Regions from separate parts of the Ruegeria sp. CJ3 genome, predicted to be linked through region 1. Evidence: riboswitches for the same ligand, from Rfam matches in the RefSeq annotation. Region 1 holds a riboswitch; each other region holds the start of a gene.
The links. Region 1 has a riboswitch for cobalamin ahead of ACR0J1_RS00330 (CbtB domain-containing protein). Riboswitches for the same ligand answer to the same signal wherever they lie in the genome.

Region 1 (4,892 bases):
TATGGTGATGCCGCGCGCTGCGGCAGCTTTGGTCGGACCCGCCTGTGTAACCACGATCAGCCCGCTTTCCTTGATGGCCGCTTTGGTGTCATCGACCAATTGGTCATAGCTTTTGTCGCTTGGATAAACGGCCCATCCCGACAGAGGCTCGGCCTCGTCCGCCAAGGCGGGCAGGGCCAGCAGGAAAAGTGCAATCCAAAACGCTTTCATGTCCGACCTCTTTTTCGGCAGCTCTTGAAAGTGATGGCAGAAAAGCGGTGAAACCACACTCACAATCTCGTGGGGAAGTGTGCGGGTGGGGCTTGTGTTGGCTGGGCAGAGCGCCCAGAAACTCTGGGAGGCACCAGAGAACGGGCACGTGTATGGATCGGATTCGACTGTCGATATGCAGTAGTTGTGCGGGCGAACGCGACCCGGACGTCGAGCAGCGCGCGGTGCAGGCGGCATTGCAGCGTGCGGGGTTGGCTGAGCGCGTCGATCTGGCTGCCCATGCCTGTTTCAGCAGTTGCGAGACGCCGGTGGCCCTGTCCCTGCAGGGGCAGGGGATGGCGTCTTATGTGTTCTCGGGGCTCGACCTCAGCGCTGATGCGGATGACATCGCCGCGACCTGCCGCACTTATCTGGATAGCCCAGCGGGCTGGATCGAAGACGCCCGACCCTGCGGGCGGCTTCGGATTTGCTTGCGGGCGCGGATACCTGCGTTTCAGTCCACCTGAACGGTGACAGAGGCCGCAACAGGTGTGCCGTCCACCGCCAGCGCGCTGTGGCTGTTGGCGTTCAGCGACACCTCGACCTCGACCGCACCTTTGGGCAACTCGGCGATGTGCATCCAATTGCCATAGAGCCGGGCCAGCTTCGTGCCGTTGACGTAGACATGGGCATGGCCTTCGCCCGGCTGGTCCGCGCCCGAGGCATTTTCGGGCGCAAAGCGGAAGTTCTGCGGCAAAACCTGCAGGTTCCAGCCGGACATTGGATCTGGGGTCAGCGCGATCTCAAGACCCGGCGCATCCGGTCCGGCGGGCAGGTTCACCGATTTGGAATGGTCATGCGCCATTGCCTCGGCCTGACCGCTGCCGTGGTGGGCGGGATCGCCATGGTCGTGGCCATCGAACGTGATCCCATTTCCCGCGGCCAGTACGAAACCTGCGCCGCCGCCAAAGACCAGACCGATTGCAAACAAAGCAAGTGAACGGGACATTTCTTGTTCCTTGAGGCAAAAAGAAACGCGCCGGGCAGGGCCCGGCGCGTGTGTATTGAGTACTTAGGCCGCTGCTTCGGCGTGGCTGGCCTCTTTCTGCCAGAAATACCCGGCGAACGAGCCGACCAGAACCCAGGCCACCAGGCCGATGCCAAAGGCGCGGGCCGCGAACAGGGCACCAATCTCAGTAGGTACAGGACCGGTGAACACGTCCGGCTCGGGCGCGCCAATCAGGTGCGGAGCCATCAGCAGAAGCGCTGCGACCACATAGCTGACGATATTGCCGCTGAAGGCAATCAGCCACATGGCAATACCTGCGGTCGCCACGGTCGCAAACCACCAGACCTGACGTGCATAGACATCGGCCGCTGCAACGCCCGGGACCTCGGGTGCCAGAGTAAAGCCCGGGGCCAGATGGAAGGCGATGAACCCTGCCAGACCCCACAGCACGCCGGTGCGGCCATCCACCTTGTGCCCCTGACCCTCGGCCACGGACATCAGTGCAACCATAATCAGCGCATAGCCGGTATAGGTGAGCATGGTGAAAATGACGCTCAGCGCGTCGCGGGTCAGTTCCGAGAACATACCGGGCAGTTCGGGATGAGCCGTAACGGCCTCGGCCCCGAAATGGACCAGTTCACCAGATTCATAAAGTTCGGCGTGCAACAGGACAGGCTGCACAAATGCAAGCTGCAGCAAGGCGGCAATCAACCCCGCTGCGGCACCAGCGAACAACGCGCTGGTCAGAATGCGACTGAACATGGCCTTAGTGGCAGGGGAAGCCGGTTGCGTGACGGACGTCATGCGCCGCGTCATGCAGGGCAGCAGCCTGGACGTGGCCGGTCAGGGTGATGATGCCCAGACCCAGCGCAATCGCGAACAGGGCGGTCAGAACGCCTGTACGTGCGCCCGATGCCGTTTGAGTTTGTGTCGTCATATTTAGTCCTCCAGTGCCGCCGCACCCGACGGCCGGTGTTTCAATTGTCGCCTGGCAGGTCTCCTGGCTCGTGGGTCGATGCCTCTGTTCGCCTTCCCCCCTTCAAAAATCGGGAGTGGCTGGTTGAACAGGGCTCACCGCTTACAGTCGCGGGGGCGGCTTTGGATTTGACCTGCGCGCAGGCCGCACCAAATTCCCTCTTAGCTTGCCGGTATCTCCGACAGGACCAGACGGTTCCATTTAGCCGCCAAGCCCACCCCGGCGCAATCTCCAATTGCGACCTTTCGCGTCAGATCACGCGCTTTTTCAGCAAATAGATATCCATGATCCAGCCATGATCAGCCCGGGCGCGGGCGCGTGTATCCAGAATGTCCTGCGCCACATCGGCCAGAGGCCCGCTGATCAGCACCTCTTCCCTCATGCCCACATACGCGCCCCACCAGATTTTATAATCTTGCATCTCGAGGCGCTGAAACGAACATTCGCCATCCAGCATCACCGCGACAGTCGAGGCGCCATCCGGCCAGCCCTCGTCCCGGATGCGCCGCCCGGTGGTGACGACATAGGGTGCGCCCAAGTCGTTGATCGGAATCGCGTGGGCCGCTGTAAGCGCCTGCAGGGCGGTAACGCCGGGGATAACCCGTGTCGGAGGCTGTGGCTCCAGTCGCGCCGCGATGCGCAGCGAACTGTCATAGAGTGACGGATCGCCCCAGATCAGCAGAGCCACATGGCGCGCTTGCGGGTGGTCCGCCATCGCCTGTTGCCAGCGCAGAGCGATGGCATCATGCCAGTCGTCGACGCCGCGCAGATAACCGTCGTCGGATCGACGCTCGGGGATGTCGAAATAGGCAATACGAGGGGGGGTATCTGTCACGCGCGCAATGATCCCTTCCCGTAACCCGGCCAGATCGGTTTTGTTCTGGCCTTTGTGCGGGATCAGGATCAGGTCAGCGCCCCGGATCGCCTCGGCCCCCTGAAGGGTAACGTGATCCGGGTTGCCGGTGCCGATCCCTATCAGCGTCAGGTCAATCATCACCAAGCTCCGCCAGCGGGCCATAAAGGATCAGCGCAGGGGCCGTGCCGATATCAGCGGCCAGCCGGTTCGATAGCGCGCCGATGGTCGACCGGTGCAGCGTCTGATCTGGGGTCGAGACCGCCTCGGCCATCAGCGCGGGCGTGTCCAGCGGCAGGCCATGGGTATGCAACGCTTCGACCAGCAAGGGAAAAGTGCGCTTGCCCATGAACACCACCGAGGTCGCCCCCGGATCGGCCAGCGCGGGCAGGTTCAGGTCTTGCGGTAGCTTGCCGCTGACATCGTGGCCGGTGACGAACTGCACCCGCCGCGCGGTCAGGCGCCGGGTCAGCGGGATGCCCGCCGCCGCTGCCGCGGCGATGGCCGAAGGGATGCCCGGGATAATTTCGTAGTCAATCCCCGCCTCGCGCAGGGCGATCAGTTCTTCTTCCAGCCGTCCAAACAGCCCTCCGTCACCGGATTTCAGCCGCACCACACGCTGCCCGGTTTGGGCATATTCGACCAACAACCGGCTGACATGATCCTGCTTGGGCGAGGGACGTCCGGCCCGCTTGCCCACGCCGACCAGATCGGCATCGTCGCGCGCATGGCTCAGGATTGGGCCGCTGCTGAGGTCGTCAAACAGCACCGCATCCGCCCTTTGCAGCCGGTCCACGGCCTTCAACGTCAGCAGTTCCGGATCACCGGGGCCCGAGCCGACGAAAGAGACAAACCCGCTCATACCGAGGCCTCCGCGATCAGATGAAAGAAGGTGCCCGTCACATTGCCCCGAACCGACCCGGTCTGCGGCCCTTCGGCTCCTTCGGCGTCGAACACACGGGCCAGAGGCGTGTCGGGTTGTTCGATGATCGAGGAATAGTGGAACTCATGCCCCCTCAGGGCAGCCCCTGTGGCAAATCCGGGCATCGGGGCCAGCAGTTCCGCCTTGCGGTAGCCCAGATTGAACTTGCGCTTTTGGTACGAGGTCTGCAGCCCCAGCAGCCCGGCCATTCGGTGGGGTGTGCCATCCTTGTCGATCAGCACCTCGCCCAAGGCCATATAACCACCGCATTCGCCATGCACGGGCCGGGTCTCGGCATGTTTGCGCAACCCGCTCAGGAACTGGTCTGCCGCAGCCAGTGTGCCCGCATGCAGTTCGGGGTACCCGCCCGGCAACCAGACCAGATCGGCGTCCGGGGCAGGTGCCTCATCGGCCAGCGGGGAAAACGGCTGGATTTCAGCCCCTGCCGCGCGCCAGCCTTCCAGCAAATGCGGATACGTAAAGGAAAACGCCGCATCCCGGGCCAGTGCGATCCGTTGCGCCGGAGGGCGCGGCAGCGCGGCCGACGACGGCCCCGCGGGGCCCGAGGAGGCCGCCCGTTTGATCGCCTCAAGATCCACATGCTCGCGCAGAAACGCGGCGTATCCGGCAATCGCGCTTTCCAGATCGGGATGCTCGACCGCCTGTATCAGCCCCAGATGCCGCTCGGGCAGGGTCAGATCTCCACGACGGGGCAACACGCCCAGAACCGGCAGGCCCGCGCGCTCCATCCCCAGCCGGGTCAGGCGCTCATGCCGGGGGCTGGCGCAGCGGTTCAGGATCACGCCGGCAAAGGGCAAGTCGGGGTTATACATCCGAAACCCCAGTGCCGTCGCCGCCGCCGATTGCGCCTGACCGCCCACATCCAGCACCAGTACCACCGGCCAGCCCATGCGCAGCGCGGTCTCGGCGCTGGACCCGTGGC
Region 2 (4,892 bases), on a different contig from region 1:
CCTATATGGGGGGCGAGAGGTTGGCGCGGGCGAGCGCCTCGCCAACCTGGTCAGGTCCGGAAGGAAGCAGCCACAACGAGTCCCGCTTGGGTCGATGTCCAGCCTCTCACTTGAACCAACCCATAGCCGCAGGAGGGCTTTATGATTGTAGTAAAAACCCTTCGGGCAGCCCGGTTCTGATCCACAGCGATCTTCTGACTGCCTGAACACATGACCAGCGGGTGCGCGATTGCCATCCGATGGGCAAGCTGTTTCTGATCACAGGCAGAGCAATGTATCTTTCCTTATCGGACCTCGGATGGTCCTCTCATTTCGCCGCGCAACACGCGGCTGACCCTTCATGCCAACCTTTTCGCATCGCCGCCGTCCACCGGGACCGGCTGATCGGCCTCAGCCCCGATGGCGAATCCCCATTGCTGAGCCCGGACAACCCCACCGGGAACTACGCGGTCGGAGATTGGGTGCTGGCAGACGACAACAACCGCGTCCGGCATCTGCTCGAGCGGCGCAGCCTGCTGCAACGCCGGGCGGCTGGCACCGGGGCGTCGGCGCAGTTGATCGCCGCCAATGTCGATGTGCTATTCATCATCAGTTCGTGCAACGCCGATTTCAGCCTGCCCCGGCTGGAGCGTTATCTGGCGCTGGCCCATCAAGCCGGAAGCTATCCGGTGATCGTGCTGACAAAGGCCGACATATCGGATGCGCCCGAGACCTATGTGCAGCAGGTGCAAGCCATCGACCCGTTTCTGACGGTGCTTGCGATCAATGCGCTGGACCCGACTGAGATCGAACAGGTTCTGGCGTGGTGTCCAAAGGGCCAGACCGGCGCGCTGTTGGGCTCATCCGGCGTTGGCAAGACGACGCTGGCCAACGCTATGACCGGTCAGGCACAGGCTACCGCAGGCATTCGCGAGGATGATGCGCGGGGTCGGCACACCACCACCGCCCGCGCGCTGCACCACATGCGCAATGGTGGATGGCTGATCGACACACCCGGCATGCGCGCCTTGCGGTTGCTGGACGCGCAGGAAGGCGTGGACGAGGTGTTCTCGGACCTCATAGAGCTTAGCCAGAACTGCCGATTCTCGGATTGCCAGCATGAGGCCGAGCCCGGCTGTGCCGTGCAGGGCGCGATCCACGACGGCACGCATGATCCCTCACGACTGGAGCGGTGGCGCAAGCTGCGGCGCGAGGATCAGCGCAACTCGGAAACCATCGCGCAGTCCCGCGCGCGCGACAAAGCGTTCGGCAAGATGGTGCGCGGTGTCATGCAAGAGAAGAAATCGCGCAAGCGGTTGTGACCGGCAGGCCTCGTCTGATCAGGCGATCAGGCGGGGCCAGACGGCAGCGTTGCGCCGGGCAAACACGCCGATATGGCCGACCTTGGACAACCCGAACTCCTGCGGTGACAGCAGATGACGGCGCGCCTCCGGGCCATAGAGATCGGCCAGCCGCCAGACCGCCTCGGGTGGGACCATTTGATCGTCTTCGAATGCAAACAGATCAACCGGTCCGCCTATGGTGGACCATCGCGCGGCAGGCAGGGTCTCTCCGATTTCGGGCAGATAGCTGTCGGACGCGGTGCACCATTTGCGCCATTGCCAATAAACCCCAGCGGGCAGATTTTCACCAAAGCCCAGCGCCTTACCCGGCAGATAGCCCAGCGCACGCGCCGCTAGCGGCGCGTGACCGTACCAAAACAATGCAGCCAGGGCACGATAGGGCCACGGGTGATCCGATAGCGTCACCAGCCCGGAACAGACACAGATCATCCGGTCAATACGGTCGATATCAGGTTGCACCGGCCCCAGCATCGCACCCAGCGAATGGCCAACGCTCCAGAGTTTTGCCTGAGGAAACCGCCGCCGCATCTCAGTGCGCGCGGCCGGAATATCGATCAAAGCCCAATCCGCCATCGTCACTGTTGACGTTCTTTGTGGGCCGGTCAGGGACTGGCCAAAATCGCGATAATCATAGGTCAGGCAAGCCATGCCGTGCTCGGCCACCAGCCAGCGCGCAAAATGCTGATAATAGTCACGCGGTACACCGGTCGCATTGTTGATCACAACGACCGTTTCCGGCTCTGACGCGGGCCGGTAGAGCCGCGCCGACAGCATCGCAGGGCCGGAGGGGAACCGGAAATCTTCCGCCATTACGGTCTGCTGCGCATCCAACATTGGGTCCTCTGGCACAATCTGAACCGATCAGTTCATTTAGTCGCCACAGAGTCAAGATTGACGTCGCGAGACCATTGGTGGGCCGCGCCCGCCAATTCGCTTGACTCGGTGCCCGCCCAACCGCTAGCGATGCGGTGATGGTTCCCGTGCCTTTGACCAAGGCCGGGATGAAAAGGGAACACGGTGCGGCCCTGCCCGGCGACAACCGGAACGGACCAAATCCGCGACTGCCCCCGCAACTGTAAGCGGTGAGCAATGCCGAAATGCCACTGGCCGAAAGGCTGGGAAGGTCGGCAAAGCGATGACCCGCAAGTCAGGAGACCTGCCATCGGAACCGAAACTGAATCTCGGGCGGGGTGTCCGGGCAGGTCCTGACAGCATCGCGCCGTCCCGCCTGTATCATGCCCCCGCCCCGCGCGCGGAGGGCGCATCATATGATCTGGAAGACCAACACGCACGAATTCTCGGCAACAGTATGCCAGCGCACCGGAAAACCCTGCCCGGCATTGGCCCGCATGGCGCGGGCACTGACGCAGGCCGTGTCAACCGCCCGCCCGGTGACCAACCCCGAATTTCAGGTCGAAGGCAGCAGCGAACTGACCCATTGCCTCGAAGGCTGTACCGCCCGCTTTCGCGCCTGCCCCGATCAAGTGCGCGTGTTCTGCGGCGGCGATCCCGAGGCCGAAACCGATATGCTTGAGGACTATGCGGACATGATGTTCGGCACCTCTTTCACAACGCTGCCCTCTGGGCTGCTTACGAACCCGCCCTGCGCGATGCTGGAAGCGTCTGTTCTAGCCCCGCGTCGTCAGGCCGAACCGCAACAAATGGCCTGCGCCTGATCTATCGCTGTAACGGGACCCGGGCCGGGGCAACGGCCCAGGTCATCTGCCCCTCGGTCTCGACAGCGCAGGGGCGCAATGCCCGCAGGCGCTCCAGCGCCTTTTCGGGCCGCTCGCCGGATTCGACCATCAGCCGCAGTACAACCATGCCCGACCGGCCACAGCCGCCCCGGCAATGCACCAGAACTCGGCCTCCGCCGGACAGGGCCTGCCGCGCGGCAGCGCTGACCTGAGGCCACAGGTCCTCGACCGCCTCGGGTGGGGCGCCGAAATCCTCGATCGGCAGATGCACCCAACGGCTGGCGCGGCTCTGGATATCCGCTCCGAAATCGCGCGCACCGTCCTGAATCATTTCAACCTCGGTGGTCATCGACAGAACAAGCCCCGGCTTCCAGCCTGCGATCACACCCAGATCGCCCTCATAATCCCCGCCGCGGCCCGGCATCGACGTCAGGGCCAACGTGCCCCCGCCAACCCGCAACGCATAAATCACCAGTTGCGACATGAAATCCCCCTTAAAACACACCCCACAAAAAACGAGCCGCTCAAATCTATCCGGCCAGTCTATCCAGCCTGGCGCGCTTTCCAAAATGAAAATCATCGGGGCGGGCGGTGGACGCGGACAGCGGGGGCCTCTACGCTGCGGCAGAACTCGAATCCGCGAAAGCAGACATGACCGACACGCCCAGCCCCGCCTATCAGGTTCTCGCCCGAAAATACCGCCCGGAAACCTTTGCCGATCTGGTCGGCCAGGACGCCATGGTGCGCACCCTGAAAAACGCGTTCGAGGCCGACCGGATCGCGCAGGCTTTCATCATGACCGGCATTCGCGGCACCGGCAAAACCACCACCGCGCGCATCATCGCCAAGGGCATGAACTGCATCGGTCCCGACGGCGAAGGCAAACCGACCACCGAGCCTTGTGGCCAGTGCGAACATTGCGTGGCCATCATGGAAGGCCGCCATGTCGATGTGATGGAGATGGACGCCGCCAGCCGCACCGGCGTGAATGATATCCGCGAGATCATCGACAGCGTCCGCTATCGCGCGGCCTCGGCCCGCTACAAGATCTACATCATCGACGAGGTGCACATGCTCTCGACCAGCGCCTTCAACGCGCTGCTCAAGACGCTTGAGGAACCGCCCGAGCATGTGAAATTCATCTTTGCCACCACCGAGATTCGCAAGGTCCCTGTGACGGTTCTGTCACGCTGCCAGCGCTTCGACCTGCGCCGGATCGAGCCCGAGGACATGATCGGCCTGCTGCGCAAAATCGCCGATGCCGAAGGCGCACAGATCGCCGAGGATGCTCTGGCGCTGATTACCCGCGCGGCGGAGGGATCCGCGCGTGATGCGACCTCATTGCTGGATCAGGCGATATCCCACGGCGCGGGCGAGACCAACGCCGATCAGGTGCGCGCGATGCTGGGTCTGGCTGACCGGGGTCGCGTACTGGACCTGATCGACATGATCCTGCGCGGCGATGCGGCAGGCGCCCTGACCGAACTCAGCGCTCAATACGCCGAAGGGGCCGATCCGCTGGCCGTCCTGCGCGATCTGGCCGAGATCACCCATTGGGTGTCGGTGGTGAAAATCACGCCCGACGCCGCCGAAGACCCGACCGTTTCCCCCGACGAACGCGCCCGGGGCCAGCAAATGGCCGAGGCGCTGCCGATGCGCGTCCTGACCCGCATGTGGCAGATGCTGCTGAAAGCGCTTGAGGAGGTTTCGGCCGCCCCCAACGCCATGATGGCCGCCGAAATGGCCGTGATCCGGCTGACCCATGTGGCTGACCTGCCAAGCCCCGAAGAGCTGATCAAACGGCTGCAGGATACCCCTCCGCCGCCTAATGGCGGACCCGGCGGCGGAATGC
Region 3 (4,892 bases), on a different contig from region 1:
GGCGGCCACATAATCGCGCACCAGATAGTCGGCGATGGCGGGCAGAAAGGCACTGTCGCGGATCGGGTCCATCGCCTCGCGCAGGAACCGCAGCGAGATCAGGATGAAGGCAACCCCCATCAGGATGCGTCCGATCTGGCGAGGCTTCTTACGCTCGGTCTTGACGAACAGCCAACCGCCCACCGCCAGCAGCAGCGGTACCAGCCAGTCCAGCCGGAACGACAGAATTTGGATCACCAGGGCCGAGCCCAAATCACCGCCCAGCACAATCGCCAGACCGGCGGAAAAGGCCAGATACCCACCGGCGGCAAAACCCGAAGCCAGCAGCGCAACCGCTGCAGAACTTTGCAGCACAACCGCCAACAACATGCCCGTCATGCTTGCGCCGATCATGCTGTCATTGCGGGTCAGAACCCGCTGGAACGAGGCACCATAGCTGCGCTCGATCCCAGTGCGCACCATGCGCACCGCAAACAGCAGCAACATCGTTGCGCCGGCTAGCTGCATCAAGAAAACGAGTATTGCCATTATGTAATTGCCTCAGGTCTTGGTTGGGGCTCATCCTGCGCGCTGCTATCAGCAGGAAACCCGTCTTTGGTGCGGAGATATGTCATTCAGCCGCCAACAGTGTTTTGATCTGCCAGCCCTCAAGTTTTGCCGCCAGCTTTTTCCCGGGAAGCGCATCGGTGATCAGTTGATCGACAGCCTGAGGCTCAAACCCCTGATGTGGCCCCGAGGTGTCGAATTTCTGATGCACCATGGCGATCATGGTCCGACTTGTGCGGTCCACCACCACCGAGGCCAGCTCGGCCTCGCCGGGGCTTTGGTACAGAAACCCGAATTTCGGATCCAGCGCATCCGGGCTAAGGATCGCGATGTCGTACGTATAGCGGCGCACCTGCGCCTCGGCGACGAAACCGAACGTCCCCATTTCGTCCTTGCGCATTTCACCACCCAGCAGAAAGACGCGGTTTCCGTTGTGTGCCAAAAGCTTATGCGCCACGTTCATCGAATTGGTCACAACCGTCAGATCGCGCCTGTCCCGCAAGGTCTCGGCGACGAATGCGGTCGTGCTTCCGACGTCAAGGAACAGCGTGGCCCCGTCCGGGACCAGGCTGGCAACTGCCTTGGCAACCTGCATCTTTTCTTCGGTGAACTCGCCAAGGCGTTGGAAAAAGCCGATCTCGTGCTGAGCATCCAAAAGGCGAACCATGCCATGGTTCCGCTCGACTATTCCCAGCTTGGACAGCGATTTGATAGTGCGCCGGATCGTCTCGTCCGAAACGCTGAGCGTTTCAGCCAACTCGACATTGCGGGCCTGACCGCCCAGTTGACGCAGCGCTTCGATTACCTGAAGCTCTCTCGGAGATAACGAATTTCGGGCGATCACGTTCGCAACCCTCACTACTTTGCGCGGTTTTCGCATCAATATCCAACAAAGTCCACACAAGTATTGTTTTTTGCAGACTTTAATCCCCACTATTGGGTGAATCATGACCGGTGGCGATAAAGGTAACGCCTCCGAGGCCCATCTGAAAATTCTGGCGACAAGTGATAAAGATCATATTGACGCATCCCTCTTTCTCGGGCACTCAGATCGCCGATGGTTCCCGACGGTGCGCCCAAGGGATGAAAAGGGAATACGGTGCGGTACCGGGATGACCGGGATACGCCAAATCCGTAACTGCCCCCGCAACTGTAAGCGGTGAGCGACGCCAAACACCCACTGGCCCAAGGGCCGGGAAGGACGGCCGAGCACAGACCCGCAAGTCAGGAGACCTGCCATCAAATGTTAACCAACCCGGGGCGGGGCGTCCTGGAAGGAGGCTTGGATGGCACGTCTGACGCGTGATTACATGATCGGCACCTTCCGCCCGCGCTTGGCAGCAAGTGGAGCGGACAATGCCAGAACGACCTGACCATTTTCTTCTGATCTGCGCCACCTGTGCCGAAGGCAGGCCTGCTGATACCCTGCACCGCGATCTGGCGGGCAAGCTGCCACATGGGTTTGCGATCCGTACTATTGATTGCATGGCGGGCTGCGACCGCCCCCGGACCGTTGGCTTTCAGGCCACGGGGAAGGCCCAATACCTGTTCGGGGACATCCAGACAAAAGCGGATGTCGAAGCGCTGGCGCAATTCGCCCTGCAATATCAGAACACGGCAGACGGATGGACGAATGCCACCGACAGACCGCCCGCGCTGCTGACCAAGACACTGTCCCGCCTGCCTGCGATCCACGGCGAGGGACAGGCATGAAAACTCCGGATTTCCTGATAGCACGCGACCTTGAATACTATGCGCTGAACGGCGACGTCCTGTTGCAGGGCGTGTCGTTCGAACTGAGCGAAGGCGCGATACTGGCTATTGCCGGTCCGAACGGAGCGGGAAAAACCACATTACTGAACCTGCTGTGCGGTGCGGTCGATCTGGCGCTGGGGGATGTGCTGATCAGGGGGCGCAGCCTCAGGCAGATGTCCGCGTCCGAGCGGGCCCGGATGATCGCCGTGGTCAGTCAGCAGGAATATCCCGACGGGCGGCTGTCATTGCGCGATTATGTTGCGCTGGGTCAGATCCCGATTCGGGCCGACCGCTCGGCCGAAGATCATGCCGCCGACCTGTCGCGCATTCTGGACCTGACCGGACTCACAACTCTGGCCGACAAGAAAATGGCCGTGCTGTCCGGGGGCGAGCGTCAGCGGGCCCATATCGCGCGGGCGCTGGCGCAGAACCCGTCGCTGCTGTTTCTGGATGAGCCGACCAACCATCTGGACCCCGATGCCAAGGGGCGGATGCTGTCTCTGGTCGCGGAACTCGGCATTACCGTGGTCATGATCGTCCACGATCTGGTCATGATCCCGGAATTCGCCACCCATGTCGCGCTGATGAAATCCACCCGCTTGACCGGTTTTGGACCCGTGGCCGAGGTGCTGACCTCGGATCGGGTGCGCGACACGTTTGGGGTCGATTACCTGTGCCTGCCGCACGAAGGCCGCATGATTCCGGCGCTGGACATCCGAAGAACCTCAATTTCAACTCAATCAAGGAGTATCCCCGAGTGAAACACATCTGGTCCGTGGTTCTGACCACAGCCATGGCGGGCAGCGCTGCCGCGCATGAGATCACCGTCGACAATTGCGGTGAACCGCTGGTCTTTGACACCGCGCCCGAGCGGCTGGTGGTGCATGACATGAACATGACCGACATGGCCTTTGCGCTGGGTCTGCAGGACAAGATCGTCGGTCTGACCGGCATCACCGGCTGGTACAAGACCAGCCCCGAATTCGACACGCTGCGCGGCGACATCCCCGAGCTTGCGCCGAAATATCCCACGGTCGAAAACCTTGTGGCGGTCGAACCGGACCTGTTCTTTGCCGGTTGGTATTACGGCATGAAGCCGGGCGGCGACGTAACGCCCGACACGCTGGAACCCTTTGGCATCAAGACCATGATCCTGACCGAAAGCTGCGTGCATCTGGACAAGGACCGCCCCGAAGCCAGCATGGACCTGCTGTTTGACGATATCCTGCGTCTGGGGAAGGTGATGCATGTCGAGGACAAGGCCGAGGCGCTGGTCGCTGGCTGGAAAGAGCAACTGGCCGGGATCGAGGCCAAGACTGCCGATCTGTCCAAACCGCGCGTTTTCCTGCTGGACGGTCCGGCGGATGCGCCCTTCACAGCCGGTAAATTCGCCATCCCCGACGCGATGATTACCGCAGCGGGCGGCGAGAATGTCACCCATGACATGGATACCAGCTGGGGCCGCACCTCGTGGGAGGCCGTAGCGGCCGCAAATCCGGAATTCCTGGTGCTGCTGGACTATCAGACCGGCAATGGCGCGGCGGATACGTTCAAGTTCCTGCAGGAACACCCCGTCATGTCGCAGACCGACGCGGTCAAGAACGAGCGCTGGATCGGCCTGCGGTACGAGGAACTGACCCCCGGACCGGCAAATATCGAGGCGATCTCGAAAATGGCGCGGGCCATGCATCCGGGTCAGAGCTGACATGGGCCGAACCGGCCTGACACTTGTGCTGGGGGCGGTCATACTGGCCGCCCTTCTGCTGATCTCGACGATCTACGGCACCACCCCGATCCCCCTGCCCGATACGGTCGACGCCGTTCTGCTGGGCACCGGGCTGTCCGGGGGCGAGATGTCGCCGCTGCACCGGATCGTCTTTGATCTGCGCCTGCCGCGCGCGCTGTTTGCGGCGGTGATCGGGGCCGGGCTTGGGCTGGTCGGTGTTGTCCTGCAGACCACAACGCGCAACGATCTGGCCGACCCGTTCCTGTTCGGCCTGTCGTCGGGGGCCGCAGCCGGGGCCGTGTTCGTCATTACCGTAACGGGCGATATTCTGGGCTTTTGGACCCTGCCTCTGGCGGCGTTCTGTGGCGGGCTGATCGCATCGGGCATCGTGCTGGCGCTGGTCCACGGGCTACGCACCAGCGCGCCGGAAAAACTGATCCTGGCGGGGCTGGCAGTTTCGTTCCTGTTCTCGGCCATCACCAACTATCTGATTTTCGCAGGCGACAGCCGCGCGGCGCATTCGGTGATCTTCTGGATGCTGGGCGGTCTGGGCCTTGCACGGTGGGAGACGTTTCCGCTGGTCTGCGCCGGTCTGCTGCTGATCCTCAGCTATTCGCTCTATCGCAGCCGCTGGCTGGACGCGCTGCTGACCGGAGATCTGACGGCATCTACCCTCGGAGTACCCGTTCAGGGGCTACGGTTCAGCATGTTCTTCGTTGCCGCGCTGGCGACGGCCGTTTTTGTCTCGGTTGCCGGTGTCATCGGCTTTGTCGGCCTGATGGTGCCCCATATCGCACGCGGCATCGCCGGACCGCTGCACCGCCAGCTGCTGCCGACGGCGGCGATCGTGGGCGCGGGGCTTCTG

Region 2: it holds a riboswitch for cobalamin, as region 1 does, so the genes downstream of both, ACR0J1_RS05975 (hypothetical protein) here and ACR0J1_RS00330 (CbtB domain-containing protein) in region 1, are expected to answer to the same signal.
Region 3: it holds a riboswitch for cobalamin, as region 1 does, so the genes downstream of both, ACR0J1_RS19100 (DUF1636 family protein) here and ACR0J1_RS00330 (CbtB domain-containing protein) in region 1, are expected to answer to the same signal.

Annotation. Positions count from the first base shown of each region.
Region 1 is NZ_JBQFQE010000001.1:70,954-75,845, forward strand. It holds gene ACR0J1_RS00310 (DUF302 domain-containing protein) at 1-210, opposite strand, end outside; gene ACR0J1_RS00315 (DUF1636 family protein) at 363-716, shown strand; gene ACR0J1_RS00320 (hypothetical protein) at 704-1,198, opposite strand; gene ACR0J1_RS00325 (CbtA family protein) at 1,262-1,960, opposite strand; gene ACR0J1_RS00330 (CbtB domain-containing protein) at 1,965-2,135, opposite strand; cobalamin riboswitch at 2,172-2,381, opposite strand; gene cobF (precorrin-6A synthase (deacetylating)) at 2,425-3,168, opposite strand; gene cobA (uroporphyrinogen-III C-methyltransferase) at 3,161-3,889, opposite strand; gene ACR0J1_RS00345 (cobyrinic acid a,c-diamide synthase CobB) at 3,886-4,892, opposite strand, start outside.
Region 2 is NZ_JBQFQE010000003.1:51,349-56,240, forward strand. It holds RNA gene ffs (signal recognition particle sRNA small type) at 14-112, shown strand; gene rsgA (ribosome small subunit-dependent GTPase A) at 273-1,301, shown strand; gene ACR0J1_RS05970 (alpha/beta hydrolase family protein) at 1,320-2,177, opposite strand; cobalamin riboswitch at 2,299-2,521, shown strand; gene ACR0J1_RS05975 (hypothetical protein) at 2,612-3,019, shown strand; gene ACR0J1_RS05980 (protein-tyrosine phosphatase family protein) at 3,021-3,524, opposite strand; gene ACR0J1_RS05985 (DNA polymerase III subunit gamma/tau) at 3,632-4,892, shown strand, end outside.
Region 3 is NZ_JBQFQE010000015.1:35,962-40,853, reverse strand. It holds gene ACR0J1_RS19110 (Na/Pi cotransporter family protein) at 1-528, opposite strand, end outside; gene ACR0J1_RS19105 (DeoR/GlpR family DNA-binding transcription regulator) at 611-1,390, opposite strand; cobalamin riboswitch at 1,588-1,801, shown strand; gene ACR0J1_RS19100 (DUF1636 family protein) at 1,903-2,259, shown strand; gene ACR0J1_RS19095 (ABC transporter ATP-binding protein) at 2,256-3,062, shown strand; gene ACR0J1_RS19090 (ABC transporter substrate-binding protein) at 3,059-4,006, shown strand; gene ACR0J1_RS19085 (FecCD family ABC transporter permease) at 4,008-4,892, shown strand, end outside.